Regions from separate parts of the Streptomyces sp. NPDC087845 genome, predicted to be linked through region 4. Evidence: riboswitches for the same ligand, from Rfam matches in the RefSeq annotation. Region 4 holds a riboswitch; each other region holds the start of a gene.
What was found. Region 4 has a riboswitch for cobalamin ahead of metE (5-methyltetrahydropteroyltriglutamate--homocysteine S-methyltransferase). Riboswitches for the same ligand answer to the same signal wherever they lie in the genome.
Positions count from the first base shown of each region.

Region 1: it holds a riboswitch for cobalamin, as region 4 does, so the genes downstream of both, ACIOMQ_RS35805 (ribonucleoside-diphosphate reductase subunit alpha) here and metE (5-methyltetrahydropteroyltriglutamate--homocysteine S-methyltransferase) in region 4, are expected to answer to the same signal.
Region 2: it holds a riboswitch for cobalamin, as region 4 does, so the genes downstream of both, ACIOMQ_RS12470 (prenyltransferase/squalene oxidase repeat-containing protein) here and metE (5-methyltetrahydropteroyltriglutamate--homocysteine S-methyltransferase) in region 4, are expected to answer to the same signal.
Region 3: it holds a riboswitch for cobalamin, as region 4 does, so the genes downstream of both, ACIOMQ_RS24090 (DUF4430 domain-containing protein) here and metE (5-methyltetrahydropteroyltriglutamate--homocysteine S-methyltransferase) in region 4, are expected to answer to the same signal.

Region 1 covers NZ_JBIUVC010000021.1:105,548-111,115, reverse strand. Annotated here, with positions in the region: gene ACIOMQ_RS35810 (ribonucleotide-diphosphate reductase subunit beta) at 1-927, opposite strand, end outside; gene ACIOMQ_RS35805 (ribonucleoside-diphosphate reductase subunit alpha) at 927-3,338, opposite strand; cobalamin riboswitch at 3,477-3,608, opposite strand; gene mctP (monocarboxylate uptake permease MctP) at 3,784-5,418, opposite strand; gene ACIOMQ_RS35795 (DUF3311 domain-containing protein) at 5,415-5,568, opposite strand, start outside.
Region 2 covers NZ_JBIUVC010000004.1:102,228-107,795, reverse strand. Annotated here, with positions in the region: gene ACIOMQ_RS12480 (energy-coupling factor transporter transmembrane protein EcfT) at 1-899, opposite strand, end outside; gene ACIOMQ_RS12475 (SCO2322 family protein) at 896-1,585, opposite strand; gene ACIOMQ_RS12470 (prenyltransferase/squalene oxidase repeat-containing protein) at 1,582-2,862, opposite strand; cobalamin riboswitch at 2,971-3,106, opposite strand; gene ACIOMQ_RS12465 (MBL fold metallo-hydrolase) at 3,159-4,199, opposite strand; gene ACIOMQ_RS12460 (lipocalin-like domain-containing protein) at 4,465-4,968, opposite strand; gene ACIOMQ_RS12455 (aldehyde dehydrogenase) at 5,219-5,568, shown strand, end outside.
Region 3 covers NZ_JBIUVC010000009.1:284,558-290,125, forward strand. Annotated here, with positions in the region: gene ACIOMQ_RS24080 (hypothetical protein) at 1-1,115, shown strand, start outside; gene ACIOMQ_RS24085 (cobalamin-binding protein) at 1,200-2,111, shown strand; gene ACIOMQ_RS24090 (DUF4430 domain-containing protein) at 2,108-2,596, opposite strand; cobalamin riboswitch at 2,732-2,860, opposite strand; partial or broken gene ACIOMQ_RS24095 (ISL3 family transposase) at 3,309-4,148, opposite strand; gene ACIOMQ_RS24100 (DUF4142 domain-containing protein) at 4,567-5,094, opposite strand; gene ACIOMQ_RS24105 (hypothetical protein) at 5,436-5,568, opposite strand, start outside.
Region 4 covers NZ_JBIUVC010000003.1:72,127-77,694, forward strand. Annotated here, with positions in the region: gene pcaC (4-carboxymuconolactone decarboxylase) at 1-506, opposite strand, end outside; gene ACIOMQ_RS09560 (sensor histidine kinase) at 911-1,357, shown strand; cobalamin riboswitch at 1,547-1,763, shown strand; gene metE (5-methyltetrahydropteroyltriglutamate--homocysteine S-methyltransferase) at 1,924-4,242, shown strand; gene ACIOMQ_RS09570 (bifunctional ornithine acetyltransferase/N-acetylglutamate synthase) at 4,749-5,279, shown strand; gene argB (acetylglutamate kinase) at 5,297-5,568, shown strand, end outside.

The sequences.
Region 1 (5,568 bases), on a different contig from region 4:
CTGCAGCTCCATGAACGAGAACGGGTTCTCGGAGCCGTAGACCGCCGGGAAACCCAGCCGGGTGAGCCGCTGGTCGGCCACGCACTCCAGGTACTGCCGCATCGACTCCGTGTTCATGCCCGGCAGGCCGTCACCGCACAGATCGCGGCCGAACTGCAGCTCCGCGGCCACGGCCTCCTTCAGCATGTCGGTGACCTGCTGCTGGAGCTCGTCGTCGAAGAGGTCCGGCTCCTCCTTGCGGACGGTGTCCACGACCTCGAACGCGAAGTTCATGTGCATCGTCTCGTCACGGAACACCCAGTTGGTGCCCGTGGCGAGGCCGTGCAGCAGCCCCCGCGAGCGGAACCAGTAGACGTACGCGAACGCGCCGTAGAAGAACAGCCCCTCGATGCACGCCGCGAAGCAGATCAGGTTCAGCAGGAAGCGACGGCGGTCGGCCTTCGTCTCCAGCCGCTCGATCTTCTCGACCGAATCCATCCACTTGAAGCAGAACTGTGCCTTCTCACGGATCGAGGGGATCTCCTCGACCGCGTCGAACGCGGCGGCACGGTCGTCCGGGTCGGGCAGATAGGTGTCCAGCAGCGTCAGATAGAACTGGACGTGCACGGCCTCCTCGAAGAGCTGCCGCGAGAGGTACAGCCGCGCCTCGGGGGAGTTGATGTGCTTGTACAGCGTCAGCACGAGGTTGTTGGAGACGATCGAGTCACCCGTCGCGAAGAACGCGACGAGCCGGCCGATCATGTGCTGCTCGCCGGGGGACAGCTTGGCGAGGTCGGCGACGTCGGAGTGGAGGTCGACCTCCTCGACCGTCCACGTGTTCTTGATCGCGTCGCGGTAGCGCTCGTAGAAGTCCGGGTAACGCATGGGGCGCAGAGTCAGTTCGAAGCCCGGGTCGAGCAGGTTCTTCTCGGATTTGGTGGAGCTCATTACTGGCAGGCCTCGCAGGACTCGGGGTTTTCGAGGGAGCAGGCGATCGCGTCCGCGTCGGGCGCCGAAGCCTGCTGTACGGGAATGGGGGCGGCGGCCGCGGCCTGGCCGGAGGCCGCGCGGGCGATCCGGGTCGCCGGGCGCGAGCGCAGGTAGTACGTCGTCTTCAGCCCCTGCTTCCAGGCGTACGCGTACATCGAGGAGAGCTTGCCGATCGTCGGCGTCTCCAGGAACAGGTTCAGCGACTGGCTCTGGTCGAGGAACGGCGTACGGGCCGCCGCCATGTCGATCAGACCGCGCTGCGGGATCTCCCACGCCGTGCGGTAGAGCGCCCGCACGTCCGCCGGGATCCAGGCGAAGCCCTGCACGGAGCCGCTCGCCTCGCGCAGCGCCTCGCGGGTCCGCGCGTCCCACACGCCGAGCCGCTTCAGTTCCTCCACCAGATACGCGTTGACCTGGAGGAACTCACCGCTGAGCGTCTCGCGCTTGAAGAGGTTGGAGACCTGCGGCTCGATGCACTCGTACACCCCCGCGATCGAGGCGATCGTCGCCGTCGGCGCGATGGCGAGCAGCAGCGAGTTGCGCATCCCGGTCCGTGCGATCCGGGCACGCAGCGCGTCCCAGCGCTCCGGCCAGTTCAGCTCGGTGTCGTAGTGGTCGGGGTGCAGCACACCGCGCGCGGCACGCGTCTCGGACCAGGCCGGCAGCGGGCCCGACCGCTCGGCGAGCTCGCAGGACGCCTCGTACGCCGCGAGCATGATCCGCTCGGAGATCTTCGTGGAGAGCGCGCGGGCCTCGGGGGAGTCGAACGGCAGCCTCAGCTGGAAGAAGACGTCCTGCAGGCCCATGGCCCCGAGGCCGACCGGGCGCCACTTCGCGTTGGAACGGCCGGCCTGCTCGGTCGGGTAGAAGTTGATGTCGACGACCCGGTCGAGGAAGGTCACGGCGGTACGGACGGTGGCGTCCAGCCGCTCCCAGTCGATGGAGCCGTCGGCGACGAACGCGCCCAGGTTGACCGAACCCAGGTTGCAGACGGCCGTCTCGCCGTCGTCGGTGACTTCGAGGATCTCGGTGCACAGGTTCGACGAGTGGACGACGCGGCCCGGCTCGGCGGTCTGGTTCGCGGTCCGGTTGGAGGCGTCCTTGAACGTCATCCAGCCCTGGCCGGTCTGCGCGAGGGTGCGCATCATCCGGCCGTACAGCTCACGGGCCGGCATCGACTTGCGGGCCAGCCCCTTGGCCTCGGCGGCCCGGTACGCGGCGTCGAACTCGTCGCCCCACAGGTCGACCAGCTCGGGCACGTCGGCGGGCGAGAACAGCGACCAGTCGCCGTCCGCGTCGACCCGGCGCATGAACTCGTCCGGGATCCAGTGCGCCAGGTTGAGGTTGTGCGTACGCCGCTGGTCCTCGCCCGTGTTGTCGCGCAGCTCCAGGAACTCCTCGACGTCCGCGTGCCAGGTCTCCAGGTAGACGGCGGCAGCGCCCTTGCGGCGGCCACCCTGGTTGACCGCGGCGACGGAGGCGTCGAGCGTCTTCAGGAACGGCACGATGCCGTTGGAGTGCCCGTTGGTGCCGCGGATCAGCGAACCGCGGGCGCGGATGCGGGAGTACGAGAGACCGATGCCGCCCGCGTGCTTGGAGAGCCGCGCCACCTGGTGGTAGCGGTCGTAGATCGAGTCGAGCTCGTCGAGCGGGGAGTCCAGCAGATAGCAGGAGGACATCTGCGGGTGGCGGGTGCCGGAGTTGAACAGGGTCGGCGAGGACGGCAGGTAGTCGAGCCGGCTCATCAGCCCGTACAGCGCCGCGACTTCGTCCAGGGCGCGCTGCGAGTCGTCCTCGGCGAGCCCGGCCGCCACGCGCAGCATGAAGTGCTGGGGCGTCTCGATGACCTGGCGGGTGTGCGGGTGGCGCAGCAGGTAGCGGCTGTGCAGGGTCCGCAGCCCGAAGTAGCCGAAGCGGTCGTCGGCGCCGTCGGCGAGCGAACGCTCCACCAGCGCGTCGAGGGCCGCCGCGTGCAGCGCGACGAACGCGGCCGTACGGTCCGCGATCAGTCCCTCGCGATGCCCGACGGCGACCGAGGCGGAGAAGGAGACCGCGCCCTGTCCGGCCGCCTCGTCCGCGACGGTGCGGGTCAGGAGCCGGGCGGCGAGCCGGGAGTAGGCGGGGTCCTCGGAGATCAGCCCCGCGGCGGCTTCGGTGGCCAGCGACCGCAGCTCGGCCTCGTCCGCCCGGGCGCTGCGGCCGCGCAGCGCGGCGGCGGCGACGCGACCGGGGTCGGTGTCGGGCAGATCGGCGGTGAGGTCGGTCAGGGTCCGCAGCAGCGCGGTCCCCGGTCCGTCGGATGCGGTCGCCTCGGACTCGACTGCTTCGGACAGGGCGACTGAAGCCGGATCGGCTGGCGCGATGGTCACGTGGTGCTCTCCCTCGCTCGGCTCGGGGCCGGCGGGGAACGGGGCAGCCGGGCAGAGGCGGGCCCGGGGCAGGGCAGTACTCCACTCGGCGTCCACCGGCCCATCCGCGAGGCCCGGACGTCTGGCATCCGGTTCGGTCGAGCCGGATGCGCTGCCGGCAGGTCCTCGGACTCACTCGGGGGTGCGCAAAAGCACACCGAACACACCGTTGCGGGACAGTTCCGGATTCGCACCGGATTCCCCTGCGGCGACAGCGAGGATGAGCATACATGTGGGGGCCGCCCGATGAGGCAGCCCCCACATGTTGTGTCGCGCAACAGAACTCGGACCCGGAGAACGGGCTCTGCGGCCCTCTTGCGGGCCGCGGGACCCCGACCGTGCGGACGGCCCGCCGCGCCCCGCTGGAGGGGCTCGACGGGCCGTCCGCACGGTATCGGCGCGGCCGTCAGTGGCCGCCGGGAGCCCCGGCCGTGGCCGGCGGGAGCTCCACCTGGACGCCCAGGTCGCCGGCGTCGGCCGTGTAGTCGGCCGGAGAGGTCTCGTCGACCCCGGCGGGCGCCTTCACGGCGTTCAGGACGAAGGTGAGCACCACCGTCACCACCACGTTCAGCACGAATGCCGTCAGACCGATGTACCCGATCTCACCGATCCCCGGGATCTCCTTGGACGACCCGCCGAAGTGCGCCTGGGTCGGGCTCGCGACGCCGTACGCGGCCACCGTCCCGTACACCATGCCGACCGCCCAGCCCGCGAGCAGCGCCCAGCGGTGGAACCAGCAGGTGAACAGGCCGCCGACCAGGGCCGGCATCGTCTGGAGGATCCAGATCCCACCGAGCAGCTGGAAGTTGATCGCGACCGTCTTGTCCATGGTGAGGACGAAGGCGAGCGCGCCGACCTTCACCAGCAGCGACACCAGCTTGGAGACCTTGGTCTCCTGCTCGGGGGTCGCGTCCGGTTTCAGGAAGTCCTTGTAGATGTTGCGGGTGAAGAGGTTCGCCGCGGCGATCGACATGATCGCGGCGGGCACCAGCGCGCCGATGCCGATGGCGGCGAACGCGACGCCCGCGAACCAGTCCGGGAACATGTCCTCGAACAGTTGCGGGATGGCCAACTGCCCGTTGTCCACCTTGATCCCGGCGGCGATCGCCATGAAGCCGAGCAGCGCCAGCAGACCCAGCATCAGCGAGTACAGCGGCAGGATCGTGGTGTTGCGCCGGATCACGTTGCGGCTGCGGCTGGAGAGCGTCGCCGTGATCGAGTGCGGATACATGAAGAGCGCCAGCGCCGAGCCCAGCGCCAGGGTCGCGTAGCCCCACTGGCCCGCCTCGCCGGGCGCGAGTCCGGCCACCGGTTTGCCGGCCGCCGCGTTCTTCTGCGAGAACGCCTCGCCCGCCTTGGCGAAGATGTCGTCGAAGCCCCCGAGTTTGATCGGGATGTAGATGATCGCCACCGCGATGACCAGATAGATCAGCCCGTCCTTGACGAACGCGATCAGCGCGGGCGCCCGCAGGCCGGACGAGTAGGTGTACGCGGCGAGCACCGCGAACGCGATCAGCAGCGGCAGGTCCTTGACGAACCAGTGGGTGTTCTCGCCGCCGCCGACTCCCATCACGTCCAGCACCGCCTGGATGCCGACGAGTTGGAGTGCGATGTACGGCATCGTGGCGAGGATGCCCGTGACGGCGACCGCCAGCGACAGCCCCTTCGAGCCGAAGCGCCCGCGGACGAAGTCCGAGGTGGTCACGTACCCGTGCTTGTGCGAGACCGACCAGAGCCGCGGCAGGAAGGTGAAGATCAGCGGGTACACGAGGATCGTGTACGGCACGGCGAAGAAGCCGGCCGCGCCCGCCGCGTAGATCGCCGCGGGAACGGCGACGAAGGTGTACGCGGTGTACAGGTCGCCGCCGAGCAGGAACCAGGTGACCCAGGTCCCGAACGACCGTCCGCCCAGGCCCCATTCGTCGAGACTCGCGTCGTTCTCGGCCTTCCGCCAGCGTGCCGCCAGGAAGCCCATGACCGTGACGGCCAGGAAGAAGAAGATGAAGACGCCGAGCGCGACGCCGTTCACGCCGTCCTTCATGCCGACGCACCCCCCTTGCGGGCGCGCTGGTCACGCTGCCACAGCTTGTACGCGAGCATCGTGAGCGCGGTGGAGATCAGCACCCAGAGCATCTGGTACCAGTAGAAGAACGGAATACCGATGAAGGAGGGGTCCACCTTCGCGTACGAA
Region 2 (5,568 bases), on a different contig from region 4:
GAGCGGGCCCCGCCGAGCCGGAGCCCGGCCATCGCGGCGACGAGTCCCGCGATCAGCAGCGGCAGGCCGTACACCGCACCCTGCGCGGCCAGCAGCCCGTACGTCCCCGCGCACACCCCGAGCAGCCCGCCGAGCGTGAGGACGTTCGTGGTGTGCCGGACGGCGGACGGGACCTGTGCGCTGCGCCCGTATCCGCGCGCGTCCATCGAGGCCGCCACCGCGACCGACCGCTCCAACGCGCCTTCCAGGACCGGCAGTCCGATCTGGAGGACCGCCTTGACGCCGCCGGTCGGGCGGCCCCGCAGCCGCCGGGCGGTGCGCAGCCGCACCACATCGGCGACCATGTTCGGCGCGAACGTCATCGCGACGACGACGGCGACCCCCGCCTCGTACAGGGCCCCGGGCAGCGACTTCAGCAGCCGGGCCGGGTTGGCGAGCGAGTTCGCCGCACCGACGCAGATCAGCAGGGTGGCCAGTTTCGCCCCGTCGTACAGCGCGAAGAGCAACTGCTCGGCGGTGACCCGGCCACCGATCCGGACCCCCTTCGCCCAGTCGGGCAGCGGCACCTCGGGGAGCGTGAACAACGGATGCGTACCGGGGACCGGCGAACCGAGGAAGACGGAGAAGACCAGCCGCACGCCGACGACGAACAGCCCGATCTTGATGAACGCCCCGTACGAACGGGCCCACGGCGCGTCCGTACGGCGCGCAGCGACCACGTAGCCCGCCACCCCCACCAGCAGCCCGAGCAGCAGGGGATTGGTGGTCCGGGACGCGGCGGTGGCGAGACCGAGCGCCCACAGCCACCAGGCCCCGGCGGGCAGGGCGTTGCTGCGGGTCGCCCCGGGGGCGCGCAGCGGGCGCCGCGGCCGCACCGGGCGGGTGGTCGAGGCCGTCATCCGCGGCGGCGGCGGGCCTGCACGACTGCGGCGATGCCGAGGAGGAGAACGGCGCCGACCCCGACGAGCACCCCGGCGGAGGGACCACCACCCGAGCCGTCCGCGCTGTCCGCGGCGTCGGCGGCGGATGCGTCCGGGGCCCCGGACGCGGGGGCGGCCGGCGTCCCGTGCCCGGTGCCCGAGACCTGTTCGCCGCAGCCCGAGCCCGGATAGCCGGATATGGCGCAGAGCAGCGCCCCGCTGTTGTAGCGCAACGGCTTGGCCACCGAGGCGAGCGCCTCCGCGGTGCTCGCGTCCGGGGCGACCCGCGCGCACGCGGTACGCGGCGCGGGAGGAGTCTCCCCGGCCGGGGCGTCCGCCGCGGTGCCCGGGTCGATGACCAGCGCGACCCGCTTGCTGCCGTCCTTGGCCGGGGTGTCCGCGCAGATCTCCGAGAACCCGGGGGAGCGGCGCGGCTGCGCCGAGTCCTGCGAGTCCTCGCTCACCGCGAACCGGAAGCCCTGCACCGCGCCGTCGTCCGGCCGGACCAGGGACGGGCCCTGGGTGGCGTACGTCCAGCCGGTGCCGGAGCCCTCCCAGAACGACCAGTACCGGTACCCGTCCGCCCACGCCGTCCCCGCGCCGAGCACGGCCAGGACGGCACCCAGGACCACCAGGAGGGCGGCTGCCCTTCCCGCCCGCCTCACAGCTGCTGGTTCTTCCGGCGCCCGCTGATCAGGAAGCCGGCGCCCGCACCGACGACGAGACCGATGCCGACGTACCACCACACGCCGCCGATCACGTCGTCGCCGCTGTGGACCTCGTCCTTCTCCGTGGCCACGTACCCGGTCTCGGCGGACGGGTCGGGCGTCGTGACGGCCGCCGGAACGGGACCGGCCGCGTTCAGCCGGTCGACCAGGTCGACGCCGCCGAAGTCGCGGGCGTCGGAGCCGGTGGCGTGGGCGGCCAGGATCAGCTGCGCGTAGGCGGCGGGACCGTTCTGCTCGGCCCACGCCCCGGAGTTCTTCTTCAGCCAGGCCACGGCCTTGGCGGCCTTGTCCTGGTGGCCCGCGGCGGACAGCGCGACGACCGCGTCCGCGGTGTTGCCGAAGTCGGGCTGCGGGGTGGAGTCGGCGGCTCCGGGCATCGGCGCCAGGTCGAGATGGCCGCTGGTGGCGAGTGCGTCCGCGAGGTAGTGGGCGCCGTTCTGGGCGGCCTGCTCGGGCGTGAGCCCCGGCCCCGGCCCCGGGTGGCAGGTGGGCGCCTTGGCCGAGGCGTTGTTCCCGACGGCCATGGCCTTGCCCATCGTGCCGAGCACCGCGGCCGCGGTGGCGTCCGCGTTGGCGGCGAGCTTCCCGGCCTTGTCGGGCTGGTAGGCGAAGGCACCCCCGTCCTTGCCGCCGCACGGGATCGCGAGCCCCAGCAGCGGGGCGTAGGGGGTCTTGCCGCCGTGGGTCGTGATGTCGCCTAGCCGCTGGCCCTGCCGGGCGAGGGCGCCGATCACCAGCGAGGTGGAGTTGGCGTCACTGGCCGCGCCCGGGGAGTAGCCCCAGCCGCCGTCCTCGTTCTGTACGGACTTCAGCCAGCGGACCGAGTCGTTCACGGTGTCCCGGTGCCCGCCCACCTCGACGAGCGCCTGGACGGCGGCCGCGGTGGCGTTGGTGTCCAGCACGGTCTTCCCGGTGCACGGCTGGGAGACGTCGGGCCGGTACGCGGCGTAGGCGCCGTTGGAGCACTGCTGGGAGATCAGCCAGTCCACCGACTTCGCGGCGGGCGTGACGCCCTCGACCCGCTGCGCGAGGAAGGCGAGCGACTGCCGCCAGACGCCGTCGTAGGTGGGGTCCTTCGTGCCGTACAGCCCGGACGGCAGCGCCGCGGACGGCGAGGGCGACGGGGACGGCGCTGCGACCGCGACCGGGGCAGCGGCCGCACAGAGCACGGTGGCGGTGGCGGCGAGCGTTGCTGCTCTGCGGCGTACGGTCATGGCGGGCGGGGCCTCTCCTGTGGGGGGATCCGGGCACAGGCACGCTCAGGCACCAGGCTCCGGCCCCGTATTCCTCGACGGTGCCGACCACCGGGGTTCCGGTGGCGGGAGCCGGTCACGACCGCGGACAGGGCATTCCGGCTCACCGCCTGGAACGACGGTTCACGGCTGCGTGGTCAGTGCCGGATTTGCACCGGCTTCCCCCTGAACGGGCATGATGACGACTCGCACACTGTACCGGGCGGGGAAGGGCGGGTTCCGGGCCGGTGGCCGCGGCAGAGCCCTTCGCGGAGTGGTCACACCGCGATGTACGTCACAGGGTCGCTCCCCGCCACGGCCTCCGCGCGCCCCAGCTTCACCAGCCGCCGCAGATGCGCCTCGGCCTCCGAGACGGCGATGTTCCGCGAGCCGCGCGGGATCCGGTCCCACGGCCGGTTCCACTCCATCCGCTCGGCCAGTTCCCACGGCGTCAGGGCGGTGGCCAGCAGCCCGAGCAGCCCGGTCAGCCGCTCCTCGTGATGAGCCAGGAGTTCCTGTACGCGCCCCGCGGCGTCCGCGAACGCGTACTGATGGGCGGGCAGCACCTCCGCCGCCCCGAGCCTGCCGATGCGCTCCAGCGAGTCGAGGTAGTCGCCGAGGGGATCGGTGACCGCGGCGTCGTCCGGGTCCTCGTACAGCCCGATGTGCGGGCTGATCCCGGGCAGCAGATGATCCCCGGAGAAGAGCCGGCCCCGGCCGGGCAGATTCCCCGGATGCCGCTCCTCCAGATGCAGGCAGACATGGCCGGGTGTGTGCCCCGGCGTCCAGATGGCCCGCAGCGTGCGCCCCGCCAGGTCGAGGAGCTCCCCGGGAACGATCTCCCGGTCCGGGAGCGCGGCCCGCTGACCGGGCAGGGTGTGTGCCCGGCCCCGCTCGGCCGCGGCGGCCCGCAACGGCGCGAGATGCTCCTCGGGCGCACCGACCGCGGTGAGCTTCGCCACGAGATACGACAGCCAGGTGCCCGGCCGGGACTCGCGGGTCCGGCGCACGATCGCGGCGTCCGCCGCATGCATGGCGATCCAGGCCCCGGACGCCTCGCGCACCTGCCCGGAGAGGCCGTGGTGGTCGGGATGGTGGTGGGTGACGACCACGCCGTGGACGTCACCGGCATCCGCGCCGACGGCGGCGAGCCCGGCGGTGAGCGTGTCCCACGCCTCCGGGTCGTCCCAGCCCGTGTCGATCAGGACCGGCCCGCGATCGGTGTCGAGGACGTGCACCAGGGTGTGGCCGAGCGGATTGTCCGGGATGGGGACCTTGATGCTGTGCACGCCCCCGCCGTGGTCGGTCACCTGCGTCATGGGCTCGCCCTCTCTCTCCGAGGCATGGCCGGTGTACCGGACGTACGGGTGTGCGGTGCACCGCGCCCACTGTAACGAGAACTTGTTTCAGTAGTAGCCCCGGTCGACCATCTCTTCCGTCCGTGGTCCGCGTGCGCCGCGCGTCACGCGGACCACGGTTCCCGCGTCAGCGCGAACGGTGGGGGGCGGTCCTCACGGTCCGCACCCCGCGCCGGGCAGTGGATGCGGCCGGCCGGAAGGCCGGTGAACCCGGATCAGCCGTCGCTCACGCGGCCTCCGCGGCCGGCCGGTGCCACACGAGCCGCGGGGCGCGGGCGTCCTCGCCGATCCCCTCGTTCGGGGGGAACAGGGTTAATCGGTCCCCCTCCACTTCCCAGCGGCGCTCCTGCTGGGTGCCGACCCAGGGGCGTAACGACGCGATGTGCAGGTGGTGGACGACCCGGTCGCCCGTCACCTCGTAGGTTCCCGCATACCCCAGGTACGGAGAGGTCCTGAGCAGGGTCGCGGAGTCGACCGAGTCGGTCGACTCCGGCTCCGCCGCCGGTTCGGAATCCAGGTCCGGGTTCAGCACGCTGACGGACATGTGGCCGTCGGTGGTGTAGGTGATCAGCCCTGTCGGACGTTGCCCCAGGGGGTGTTCGAGGGTGCGGCCGGAGACGTCCACGATGGCGACGCTGCTGAGCAGCCAGGCGCCTATGAGGGGATGCTCGGAGGCATCCGGCCGGGGGGCTGATGGATGATGTGGTTCGGTGCGGGACGGGGTGTACACGTGATTCCCTTCCTGGGCGTATGGACTTTTGGACAGGTGCGTGGGGGACGGGGGTCGTTCTCGTCCCTACCCGCGCGGAACGCCCCGGAAGCGACGGACGTGCGAGGAAACCGGCCGGGCGGCACGGCGGCGGCCGTCCGTGCCCCGCGCTGTCGTGGCCGTGGACTCCTGGAACTGGAACTGGTATCAGTTCTGACACGCAGTCAGTTGGTGAGTCGGGAAACGCGCCGGGTCGCGGGAGGCAGCAGCCATGACCGAGCTTGTCGAACACGGAAAACTGTTCATCGGCGGGGAGTTGGTCGATCCGCTGGGCCGGGAGGTCATCGAGGTCGTCTCGCCCCACACCGAACAGGTCATCGGCCGGGTGCCGCATGCCTGCGAGGGGGATGTGGACCGGGCCGTCGCCGCTGCCCGGCGGGCGTTCGACGAGGGGCCCTGGCCGCGGATGACGGTGGACGAGCGGATCGCGGTGATCACCCGGATCAAGGACGCTTTCGCCGTGCGGTACGAGGAGATCGCCCGGGTCATCAGCGCGCAGAACGGCACCCCGTACACGTCCGGTGTCATGGTGCAGGCGCTCGCCGCGATGATGGTGTGGGA
Region 3 (5,568 bases), on a different contig from region 4:
TGTCCACAGCGAGCTGGCCGTCGGCGACTCCGGTGGTCACGGACTACGAACGTGCGACCCTCAACGCCTACGCCGCCGGAATCGACCCGTCCCGCGTCTCGGCCTCCCGCAACCTGGTTGCCGACATCTACAGCTACTGGCAGAACGCCGAGCCCGGCTACTTCGGACCGTCCGCCAACTTCAACGGCACCGTCTTCGCCGCCCTCGCCCTCGGCGGCGCCAAGACCCAGGCCGGTGCCCAGCGCATACCCCAGTCCCTGCGCGACTCGCTCATCACCCGCATCCGCGCCAACCAGCACGACGACGGCGGCTGGAACTTCAGCAAGGCCGAGGGCAACCCCACCCAGCTCGCCGCCACGAGCGACATCGACATGACCGGCGCCGCCCTGGCCGCACTCTGCGTCTCCGGCGTACCGAACACCGACACCGACATCACCCAGGCCAAGGCGTTCCTCAAGAGCAAACTGGTGCCCACCAGCGGCGCCTTCAACGCGATGTTCGGCGTCAACACCGACTCCAACGGCTGGGCCGTATCCGGCCTGAACGCCTGCGGCATCAACCCGCAGACCGGCGACTTCCTCACCTCCGCCGGCAAGACCCCCGTCGACTTCCTCATCACCCAGCAATTCAACCCCGGCGGCGGCTTCAAGTACCTGCCCAGCGACACCACACCCTCCGCCTACGCATCCATCGACGGACTGCGCGCCGTCGCGGGAGGCGGCTTCACCGCGACTCCCCCGGTTCCCGCCACCAGCGGCGCACCCCAGTGGGTGGCGCAGAGCACCTTCACCTCAGGCACCGCCACGAAACTGGCCCTGACCGTGGACGACGGCGCGGGCAACCTGAAGGCGTGTTCCGTCGCCTTCACCCCCACCGATACCACCACGACGCTCGGCGCCGTGCTGGACGCTGCCGCGAGCGCCGCCACCCCGTCCGGCTGCGTGAGCGGCGTGACCCCCTCCTCGGGAACAGGCACGATCACCGCCCTCAACGGCAAGGCGAACAGCGGCTCGAACACCTGGAAGGCCGGCGTCGACGGCTCCTCCTTCGCCACGGCCACCCGCGAAAAGGTGATCAACGCCGGTGACACGATCGCCCTGCGCTGGGGTGCCTGACCTTCCCAAATGATCGACGTCCGCTCTGCGGCGACCGGGCCACACAGCAGCCCGGTCGCCGCAGAGCGGTCTACAGTCACGGACATGCGCATCGTTTCCCTCCTCCCGGCCGCGACCGACATCGTGGCCGAGCTCGGACTGGCCGGACAGCTGGTCGGCCGGACGCACGAGTGCGACTGGCCGCCCCAGGACGTGCGGTCCGTTCCGGTGGTCACCGGCGCGGACCTCGCGCAGGACGAGATGAGCAGCAGGGAGATCTCGGACGCGGTCGGCGGCTCGGCGCACTCGGGCTCGTCCCTCTACACGCTGGACACCGAGGCGTTGGCCGCTCTGGCACCGGACGTGGTGCTGACCCAGGACCTGTGTGACGTGTGCGCCGTCTCCTACGAGCGCGTCAGCCAGGCGGTCCGGGTCATGGACACCGAGACCCGGGTGCTCAGCCTGGAGCCCCGGACACTCTCGGACGTACTGGACTGCCTGGTGACGGTTGGTGAGCTGCTCGGGGTCCGTGACCGGGCCGAGCAGAGCCAGGCCGCCTTGCGCCGTCGCCTGTACGAGGTGTCCGGGCTGGTCGCGGGCCGCCCCCGGCCTCGGGTTGTGGCCGTCGAATGGCTCGATCCACTGTGGCCTGCGGGTCACTGGGTGCCCGAGCAGATCACTTGTGCCGGGGGCGAGGCGCTGCTGGCGGAGCCGGGCGAGCACACCGAGCCCATGACGTGGGATCAGGTACGCGCTGCGCGTCCGGACGTGCTCCTCGTGATGCCGTGCGGCTTCCCGCCGGAACGCACCCTGAGAGAAAGGGATGCGCTCACTTCACTCCCCGGCTGGGACGACCTGCCCGCCGTTCAGGCGGGCAGCGTCTGGGTCTTGGACGGCCCCGCCTACTTCAACCGCCCCGGCCCGCGGGTCGTGCGCGGAGCCGAGATACTGGCACATGTGCTGCACGGCGTGCGGGCCGGGGCGGCGGTCACAGCGGACGAGGCGAGACCGTTCTAGAAGGTGGTCCAGGTGAAGGTGACCTTGTCCCCGGCATTCAGCTTGAACTGGCATCCGCCGACAGGGGTCGGCGTGCCGTTGACGGAGATGTTCCAGTAGGCAACACCTCCACCACTGACGTTCTTGATGGTGTCGACCGAGAAGTCGTCGAACGAGGCATACCAGGCACCGTCCCAGGTGAAGTGTCTCTTGCGGGCAGCGTCGTCGAGGGCCGCGGTCGGTGTGGGGACGGCGCTCGGCTGAGCTCCCCCGTTGGTGCCGTCGCATCTGTGCGTACCACCGGTGGCGGTGGTCACGTCGTGTCCCTTGGTCTTGATCTTTCCGTTGAAGAGACGCCCGTCCGGCCCCTTCACGGTCACAGTCACCTTGACGGCGGCGTTCGTCGAGGCCGTGCCCTGCGCGTGAGCGACACCGGGAGCGGAGGTGAGAGCCAGGCCGAGGGCGGCCGAGGCAACAAGGGTACGGCGGGCGGATATCAGGTGCACGGAAGTGCCTTCCTGGTATGGGTCGTCTGCCGCCCCGGCCGACAGACCGCTGCCTGGCGCAGCCGTCCGCTGAACGGACGGTGAGACGCACGAGAGCGGTGCTGCGGGCTTCACGCTGCAGACCATGACAGTGGGAAGCGGTGCACGTCACGCACCGGGTTCTCCGACTCGCGGCCCGGACGGGCCACACACGGTTGCAGGTCAGCGCCGGATTCCCACCGGCTTCCCCCTGAGCGCGCACGCATTGAGTTGTCGCTCCGAGAACGCCGAAGCACTCGCATGCTATTGCCGATCGACGGAATGTCACCAGAGGCCAACGTGACGTGCCTGCCTATGCCGGCCAAGACAGCCCGGCCTCCCAACCGGGACACCGCACTTACGGGGACCGGAGACAGGTCATGCGCGCCACATTGTCGTGCCCGGTGCTCACATATCCGCAGGTTCACTCATGTGACTGCCGCGGGCCGCGAAGCGGCGCCGCACGAGCACGGAGGGCAAGGCTTCCCCAACTCGGCACACGGCCTCCGTGCGATGACTCGCACCCACCTGCACCACACGCGAGAGACCGACAGCGGCATCGAGACCCCCGCGTCCGCCGATGCCCGACCGACGCACATTCGCAGCCGCCAGAAACGGCTGTAAGTACCGACGCGGACTGGGTCACCGTGACACTTCCGCCGATCGACAGCGCCCGACCACCCTCGGATCTCCGCAGGCCCGCGCCCTGGTCGAGCAGGTCGTGGACCTGGTGCCAGCGCTCCAGGGTGGTCTGGGCGCGGGGCCCGTCATCCAGGGGCGCGTCCAGCACGGTGGCCCAGCAGCTACTGTGCGCCTTCACCTCGCTCAGGTCGGCCTCGCACAGGTTGTGCCACCGATGCCAGCGATCACCAACCTGCACCGCGTCGGTCAGGGCACGGCGGATGGCCTGGGCGTAGGTGGCCGAGCCGTCGCGGCACACGACCTCGACGCCCGGATGGGCGCGCAGCCGTGCCTCCAGGGTGTCGGCCGTGCGGTCGGGCAGCACGTCGATCCGCTCATGGGTCTCGGCGTCGATCACGACGGCGGCATAGCGATGCCGCCGACGCAGCGCGAAGTCGTCGACGCCGATCACGCGGGGGCACCCGCCCGGTGGGCAACGGGATGCGCATCAGGGCGCGCAGGGCAGTGTGACGAGAGACGCCCATCGCGGGTATCGCCGGCAAGCGTGCACCCGCCCGGCCCGCTAACTCCTCGACCACGGCCTTGACTTGCCTGGTCGGACGGGTAGTGCGGCGCTGTACCACTCCAGCGCCCCGGGCACCTGTTCGCGGAAGGTGTGGCGGCAGCCGTGCGTGGGACACACCAGGCGCCGCACCCGCACTCGGGCCATCACCCGCCGCCCGTCCACCGACACATCGGCCACCGTCCGCAGGTGAGAGCCATGCACCCGCCCGGACGGCGCTCCGCAACCCGGACACGGCACCGGGTCCTCCGGCGTCCGAGCCCGCACCACAATCCCCTCGCCTTCGTCGGAAACGGCCTCGATGACCAGCGGCGACAGCCCCGAAAACACCACATCTACAAGCTCGTTGACATCACGCACATCACGTCAACGGCAAACCGACACCCTCCGTCACCACCGAATGTGAGACAGGGCCGTTCGTTTGACAGACCCCCCATTGACCAGAAAAGCCGTTCCTGGACACAACAGTTGGCCGGCCTTGGGCTGGAGTGGGCGGTACAGATGGGACCCCGATGCGCGCCGGCCTGTGACCGCCATCCGGCCCACGGCCGACGCGCACGTCCCGCATCCCTGGTGAAGACCCCGCGAAACCAGGGGCCTGTCCTGGCGATCCGTCAGCGGCGCTCGGGGGTGTCTCCACTGCGACCGCCACCGGGGGCCGCGGCTTCTCCGGCGCCCAACGCCGGTGCGCGGGTCCGGCTGGTGCGGTGGTCATCGCCGCCGAGGCCGCCGCCGGTGCCCGTGGGGATCACGACCTGTCGATCTCCGCCTTGCAGTCCCGGAGCAGTTCCAGGTGTCTCGCCACCACGGGGCGGGCCGCCCGGGCGGCCGCCTTGACCTCGGCGTTGCTCCCCGTTCCCATTTCCTGGTCGATCAGGGCCAGCGCTTCCACGTGCCCGGTGGCCTCGGTGTTCAGCCACGCGACGTCGTACGTGCTCGTACCCGCCTTGGCCCGCACGGCGGCCAATGCCTGCTCCTGCGCCGGGGAGGGCCCGGCCGGCAGAGTAACGTGCAGTTTGCCCGCCAGCGCCTTGACGTCGGCGTCCAGCCTCCTGTGGTCGCGCACCAGTGTGGCGCCGACCGTCTTCACACACGCCGTTGTGGCGTTCTTGCCCGTGTCCTGTCCGGCTGCGATCTCGGCGAGGTTTCCCTGATGGATCGCCTTCAGGAAAGGCGCGTCATCGGTGGCCGCGGCCGCCGCGAACGCGGAAGGCGCGGATATGCCGGCCAGCGCTGCCAGCATCGTGGCAGCGGCCACGCGTCGCACAGCAATCATCTGCGTTGCTCCCTTCGCCCGGTCCGAGGTGCGCAAGGGGCGGCATCAGACCGGTCGCTGAACGGGCACGCGTGTTGGTGTCCGGTAGCCATGCTTTCCCGTGCCAAACGGCGTGGTCACACAAATACCGGTCTGTCACACGAATGGCCGCCGTTTCCCGGGTAACGGAATCCCCTGCCGTATCTCGTCGGGCCGTACCCCCGTGAGCTCGTCGGGCCGTATCCCCGGCGTATCCCTGATGGCCGCGCCGTGGTCTGCATCCCCGGCGATGCCCTCGTCCGCCCTCCCCTCCCCCGCCGCGCCGACAGCGCTGTGGCCGACACCTCCGCGTTCGCGCCGGTCTACGCGGTTCGTACACCGGGCGGATCCAGCGGTGCGGACAGGCGTCCGGCGGCTTCGCGGAGGACGATTTCGGCATGGGCGCCGCGGCCGTTCTTCGGCAGGGCAGTGGCGTGGCGCTGCCCGTCGGCGGCG
Region 4 (5,568 bases):
ATCTGGACGGCCCACTCGACGATGGCCGGCTGGGCGGCGGCGAAACCGGGGGTGAACCAGCGCTCCGGCGCGGTGCGGGCCATCGGCTCCAGGCCGTTGGTGCGGACGACCACACCGCGCTGGCGGAACTCGTCGGCGCTGCCGAACCGGGGCGAGGCAGCGACCAGGGCGAGCGAGGCGACCCGGTGCGGGTGGCGCAGCGCGAGGTCGGCGCCGATCGCGCCGCCGAGGGAGCAGCCCGCGTACCCGAAGCGCTGGACGCCGAGCCCTTCGAGGGTGGCCAGCAGCCGGTCGGCGAGTTCGGTGACGGCGGAGGCCGGGTGGGCGGGGGCGCCGCCGTGGCCGGGAAGGTCGAAGCGGAAGACCCGCCAGTGCTGGATGAGCTCCGGTATCTGCCGGTCCCACATGTGCCATGAAGTACCGAGGGAGGGCCCCAGGATCAGGATCGGTGCGTCTTCCGGCCCGTCAAAGCGGTATTGCAGGGTGTTCGGTGGTGTCTCGCTCACCCGTCTGACCCTCTCACGTATCACGAAATCTCACATCGCCGGGGCGAACCTAAGGGCTGTCCCGTAATCCCTGGCGGGCGTGCGACGTCGGCTACGGCGCCTCGCCGCGTTGTCGGAACGCCCGAATACATCCAGTATCCGGGCGTCCCTCCGCCTTGCGGTGCACCGCATCCGACGCCGCACGCCGATCCACCAGGGACTACGGGACAGCCCTCAGCGATTCGCCTCGGCGGACATCACGACCGGGGCCCCGGACCCCACAGAGGCGCTCGCTGAGCATCAAAGAGCCGCCCGCCCCCTCTATCCGATCCAGAGGGGATGGGCGGCTCATCGAGGCCCTGTTCCTGCTGGCCGGCATCGACCGCGGCCTGGCCGAGAGACACGCCCTCGACCCCAGAGACCCGGTGCGGCAGGCCATCGCTCAGCTCGGGCCGCTCACCGCCGCACATGACGTCACCATCCGCCTGGAAACCGGGCCCGTGGAAGTCACCGGGGACCCCGTCCTGCTGCGCCACCTCGTCACCAACCTGGTGCGCAACGCCATCCAGTACAACCACCCCGGCGGCCAGGTCCAGGTCACGGTTCAGGGCAACCGGCTCGCTGTCACCAACTCCGGGAAGCACATCGCTCCCGACCGGATGCCCGCTCTCTTCGAGCCGTTCCGTCGACTGCGCGCCGACCGCACCAGCACCTCCGGCCAGGGGCTGAGCCTTTCCATCGTCCGCTCCATCGCCCATGCGCAGGGCGCGAACATCTCAGCAGCGCCCGGTCCCGGCGGCGGCCTGACCATCACGGCCGAGTTCGCCGACGTCCCGGACCGCAGCAGTGCCACCGACCACGCTTCGAGGTGACATCGCGCAGACGGTCTCAGCCGTACGCGACCTCGCTGTACACACCCTGGCCAAGACGGTCGTCCGCTCCCAGGACCGGGCAGCGTTCGTCGTCAACGCCCCTTCACACACGGCTCCCCGGGCAGATTCCGTGTCACATGTCACGTTCCGGGATGTGAACAGCGGCGCCCCAGGGGCAGCCCACCCTCTAGTCTGGCCGGTGCAGCTGGTTCGCCCTGTCCGCCAGACAGGCGCGTCGCAAGAGGGAACCCGGTGGGAATCCGGGACTGCCCCGCAGCGGTGAGTGGGAACAACCGCCGTCATACGCACTGGATCCGGTCGGATCTGGGAAGCGACGGCCAGTAGGTGTCCGCCTCGGCGGACGTGCCCGCGAGTCCGAAGACCTGCCCGTTGCCCGCACCCGAACCCTCGTGTGCGGATATCCCGGTGACCTCGTGGGCGGGTCGGCGTAGATACCAGACGGACGAGCGCCCCGGGGGCGCAATCGATCCGTCCGGTCCGTCATCCCTTCGCGTCCGTGTCCCGTCTCCGGGATCTCAAGGAGTCATCTCGCGAAGGAGATTTCCGTGACACCGAAGTCCGCAGCCGCGGCAGCACAAGCCACCGTGTACGGCTACCCCCGCCAGGGCCCGAACCGGGAACTGAAGAAGGCCATCGAGGGTTACTGGAAGGGCCGCGTCACCGCCGACGCCCTCCGCGAAACGGCAGCCGGCCTGCGCCGGTCCAACTGGAAGCAACTGGCGGATGCCGGCGTCCACGAGGTGCCCACCGGCGACTTCTCCTACTACGACCACGTCCTGGACACCAGCGTCATGGTCGGCGCCGTCCCGCAGCGGCACCGCGAGGCCGTCACCGCCGACACACTCGACGGCTACTTCGCAATGGCCCGCGGCACCCAGGACGTGGCGCCGCTGGAGATGACCAAGTGGTTCGACACCAACTACCACTACCTCGTCCCCGAACTCGGCCCGGACACCGTCTTCACCGCAGACTCCACCAAGCAGGTCACCGAGCTCAAAGAGGCCATCGCGCTCGGACACACCGCCCGGCCCGTACTCGTCGGCCCGGTCACCTACCTTCTACTGGCCAAGCCCGCCCCAGGGGTGGCGGCCGACTTCGAACCGCTCACCCTGCTGGACCGGCTGCTGCCGGTCTACACAGAGGTACTCGCCGATCTGCGTGCCGCCGGCGCGGAGTGGGTCCAGCTGGATGAGCCCGCCCTGGTCCAGGACCGCTCCCCGGCCGAACTGAACGCCGCCGCCCGCACCTACCGTGAACTCGGCGACCCGACCGACCGGCCCAAGCTGCTCGTCGCCTCCTACTTCGACCGGCTCGGCGCAGCCCTCCCCGTACTGGCGAAAGCCCCGGTCGAGGGCCTCGCGCTGGACTTCACCGACGCCGCCGCCGCCAACCTCCACGACCTCGCCGCCGCCGGCGGACTGCCCGGCAAACGACTCGTCGCGGGCATCGTCAACGGCCGCAACATCTGGATCAACAACTACGAGAAGTCCCTGTCCACCCTCGCCACCCTCCTCGGCCTCGCCGACCGGGTCGACGTGGCCGCCTCCTGCTCCCTGCTGCACGTCCCCCTCGACACGGCGCCCGAACGGGACATCGACCCTCAGATCCTTCGCTGGCTCGCCTTCGCCACGCAGAAGACCGCCGAGATCGTCACCCTCGCAAAGGGACTGACCCAGGGCACCGGCGCGATCACCGCCGAGATCGCCGCCAACCGCGCCGACCTCGCCTCCCGTACCAACTCCCCGATCACCCACGACCCCGCCGTACGGGCCAGGACCGCAGCCATCACCGACGCCGACGGCCGCCGCTCCCAGCCGTACACCGAGCGCACCACCGCCCAGCGAGCCCACCTCAAACTGCCACTGCTGCCGACAACCACCATCGGCTCGTTCCCGCAGACAAATGAGCTGCGCGCGGCCCGCGCCGACCTGCGCGCAGGACGGATCGACACGGCCGGTTACGAGGAGCGGATCAAGGCCGAAATCGCCGAGGTCATCACCTTCCAGGAAAAGACCGGCATCGACGTCCTGGTCCACGGCGAGCCCGAACGCAACGACATGGTGCAGTACTTCGCCGAACAGCTCACCGGCTACCTCGCCACCCAGCACGGCTGGGTCCAGTCCTACGGCACCCGCTACGTCCGCCCACCGGTCCTCGCCGGCGACATCTCCCGCCCCGAACCGATGACAGTGCGGTGGACCTCATACGCCCAGTCGCTCACCGAACGCCCCGTCAAGGGCATGCTGACCGGGCCCGTCACCATGCTGGCCTGGTCCTTCGTCCGCGACGACCAACCACTCGGCGACACCGCCCGGCAAGTCGCCCTCGCCCTGCGCGACGAGGTCGACGACCTCGAAACCGGCGGCACATCGGTCATCCAGGTCGACGAACCCGCCCTGCGCGAAACCCTGCCACTGCGCACGGCGGACCACGCCACGTACCTGGACTGGGCCACCGAGTCCTTCCGCCTCACCACCAGCGGCGTACGACCGGACACCCAGATCCACACCCACATGTGCTACGCCGAATTCGGCGACATCGTCCAGGCCATCGACGACCTCGACGCCGACGTCATCAGCCTGGAGGCCGCCCGCTCCCACATGCAAGTCGCCCGCGAACTCGCCACACACGGCTACCCGCGCGAAGCAGGCCCCGGCGTGTACGACATCCACTCCCCCCGCGTACCCGACACGGACGAGGCCGCCAGCCTCCTCCGCAAGGGACTGAAGGCCATCCCCGCCGAACGCCTGTGGGTCAACCCCGACTGCGGCCTCAAGACCCGCGGCTGGCCCGAGACCAAGGCATCCCTGGAGAACCTGGTCACCGCCGCCCGCACGGTCCGCAGCGAGCTGCCCGCGTCCTGACCCGTAGGCGCCCCAAGGGCCGGGGCACCCACCAGTGCCCCGGCCCCGGCGCCGGCGCCGCGAGCAGTGCGCCGCAGCGGAGACGGAGAGGGGGCCCGCCGGTGTCCGGGGCCCGGTCCTCGGCCTGGAGCCCCGGACGCCCGCCGACGTGCTGGACCGCCTCGTGGCGGCAGGTGAGCTGCTCGGGGTCCGGGAGCGGAAACCGAGCGGTGCCGGACCGGCCTGCGCCGCCGCCCGGATCGTCCTCCCGGTCGGCAAACCCCCTGCGCGAGCCCACCGCTGACCTCCGCTCAAACTCCGGGAGGCAGGCCGGTCCAGACCAGAATGATCACAATTTAGGTTAGGCTAAGCTAAGAGAATCTTGGCAGTTCGGGCCCAACGGTGCGCACGTCATCAGGAGAGGGAGGTCACCCGTGGACTCACCCGGCGTCGACTCCTGCGCGGCCGTCTCGGCAGACTGCCGCGTTCGCAGGGCCGCGGCCGGCGGACCATCGGCGGGGCCGGTAATGAACCTCGGGCCGTCGCACGGGGCGGCCGGGGTGTTCACCCCGAACCCTGTGCAGGCCGCGCCCGTCCGCCGGTCCCGGCACGCGGTGTCCCATGGCGCGCAGTCCGTGGTCGTCCTCGACTCGGACGGGGCCGACGCCTGTACCGGCCCCGGGGGCGAGGGCGACCCCCGGGCGGTGGTCGAGCGCACGGCGCGGGCCGTCGGCGCCGAGGCCGGTCGGGTCGCGGTGTGCTCCACCGGGCTCATCGGCGTCGGGACGGCCACGGACCGGGGGGCGGCGGGCATATCCACGAAGGCCGTACACGACGTACGCCTCGATCCGGCACGCCGGCAGGCAGCGGGCACGGCGGGCACCCCGAGGGAGTTCGAAGTGCGGTTCACCGACGGGGAGTTCCGGAGAAGCGGCGACCTGTCGGAATGTCAGGCGACGGCCGCAGCCGGTCTGCACGCCGGCAGGGCATCGGCGGCGATCCCGACGAACGGCCTCACCGCTGCGTACGTCCACGGAAACAGCGGGTACGGCTCGTGAACAAGACGGGGGCGGACATGGGACCGGTTGTCACAGAGCGCGCGGACGCGGATCCGTCCACCGGGTCACTTCTCCGGCCGGAGGAACTGCGGGGCAGCGCGGTCGTCGTCAAGTTCGGCGGCAACGCCATGGTGGACGCGAGCCTGCAGCAGACGTTCGCCCGGGACGTCGTGGAGCTGTGGCACACGGGCCTGCGCCCGGTCGTCGTGCACGGGGGCGGGCCGCAGATCAGCGCGATGCTCGACCGCCTCGGCCTGGAATCCCACTTCGAGGCGGGCCTGCGGGTGAC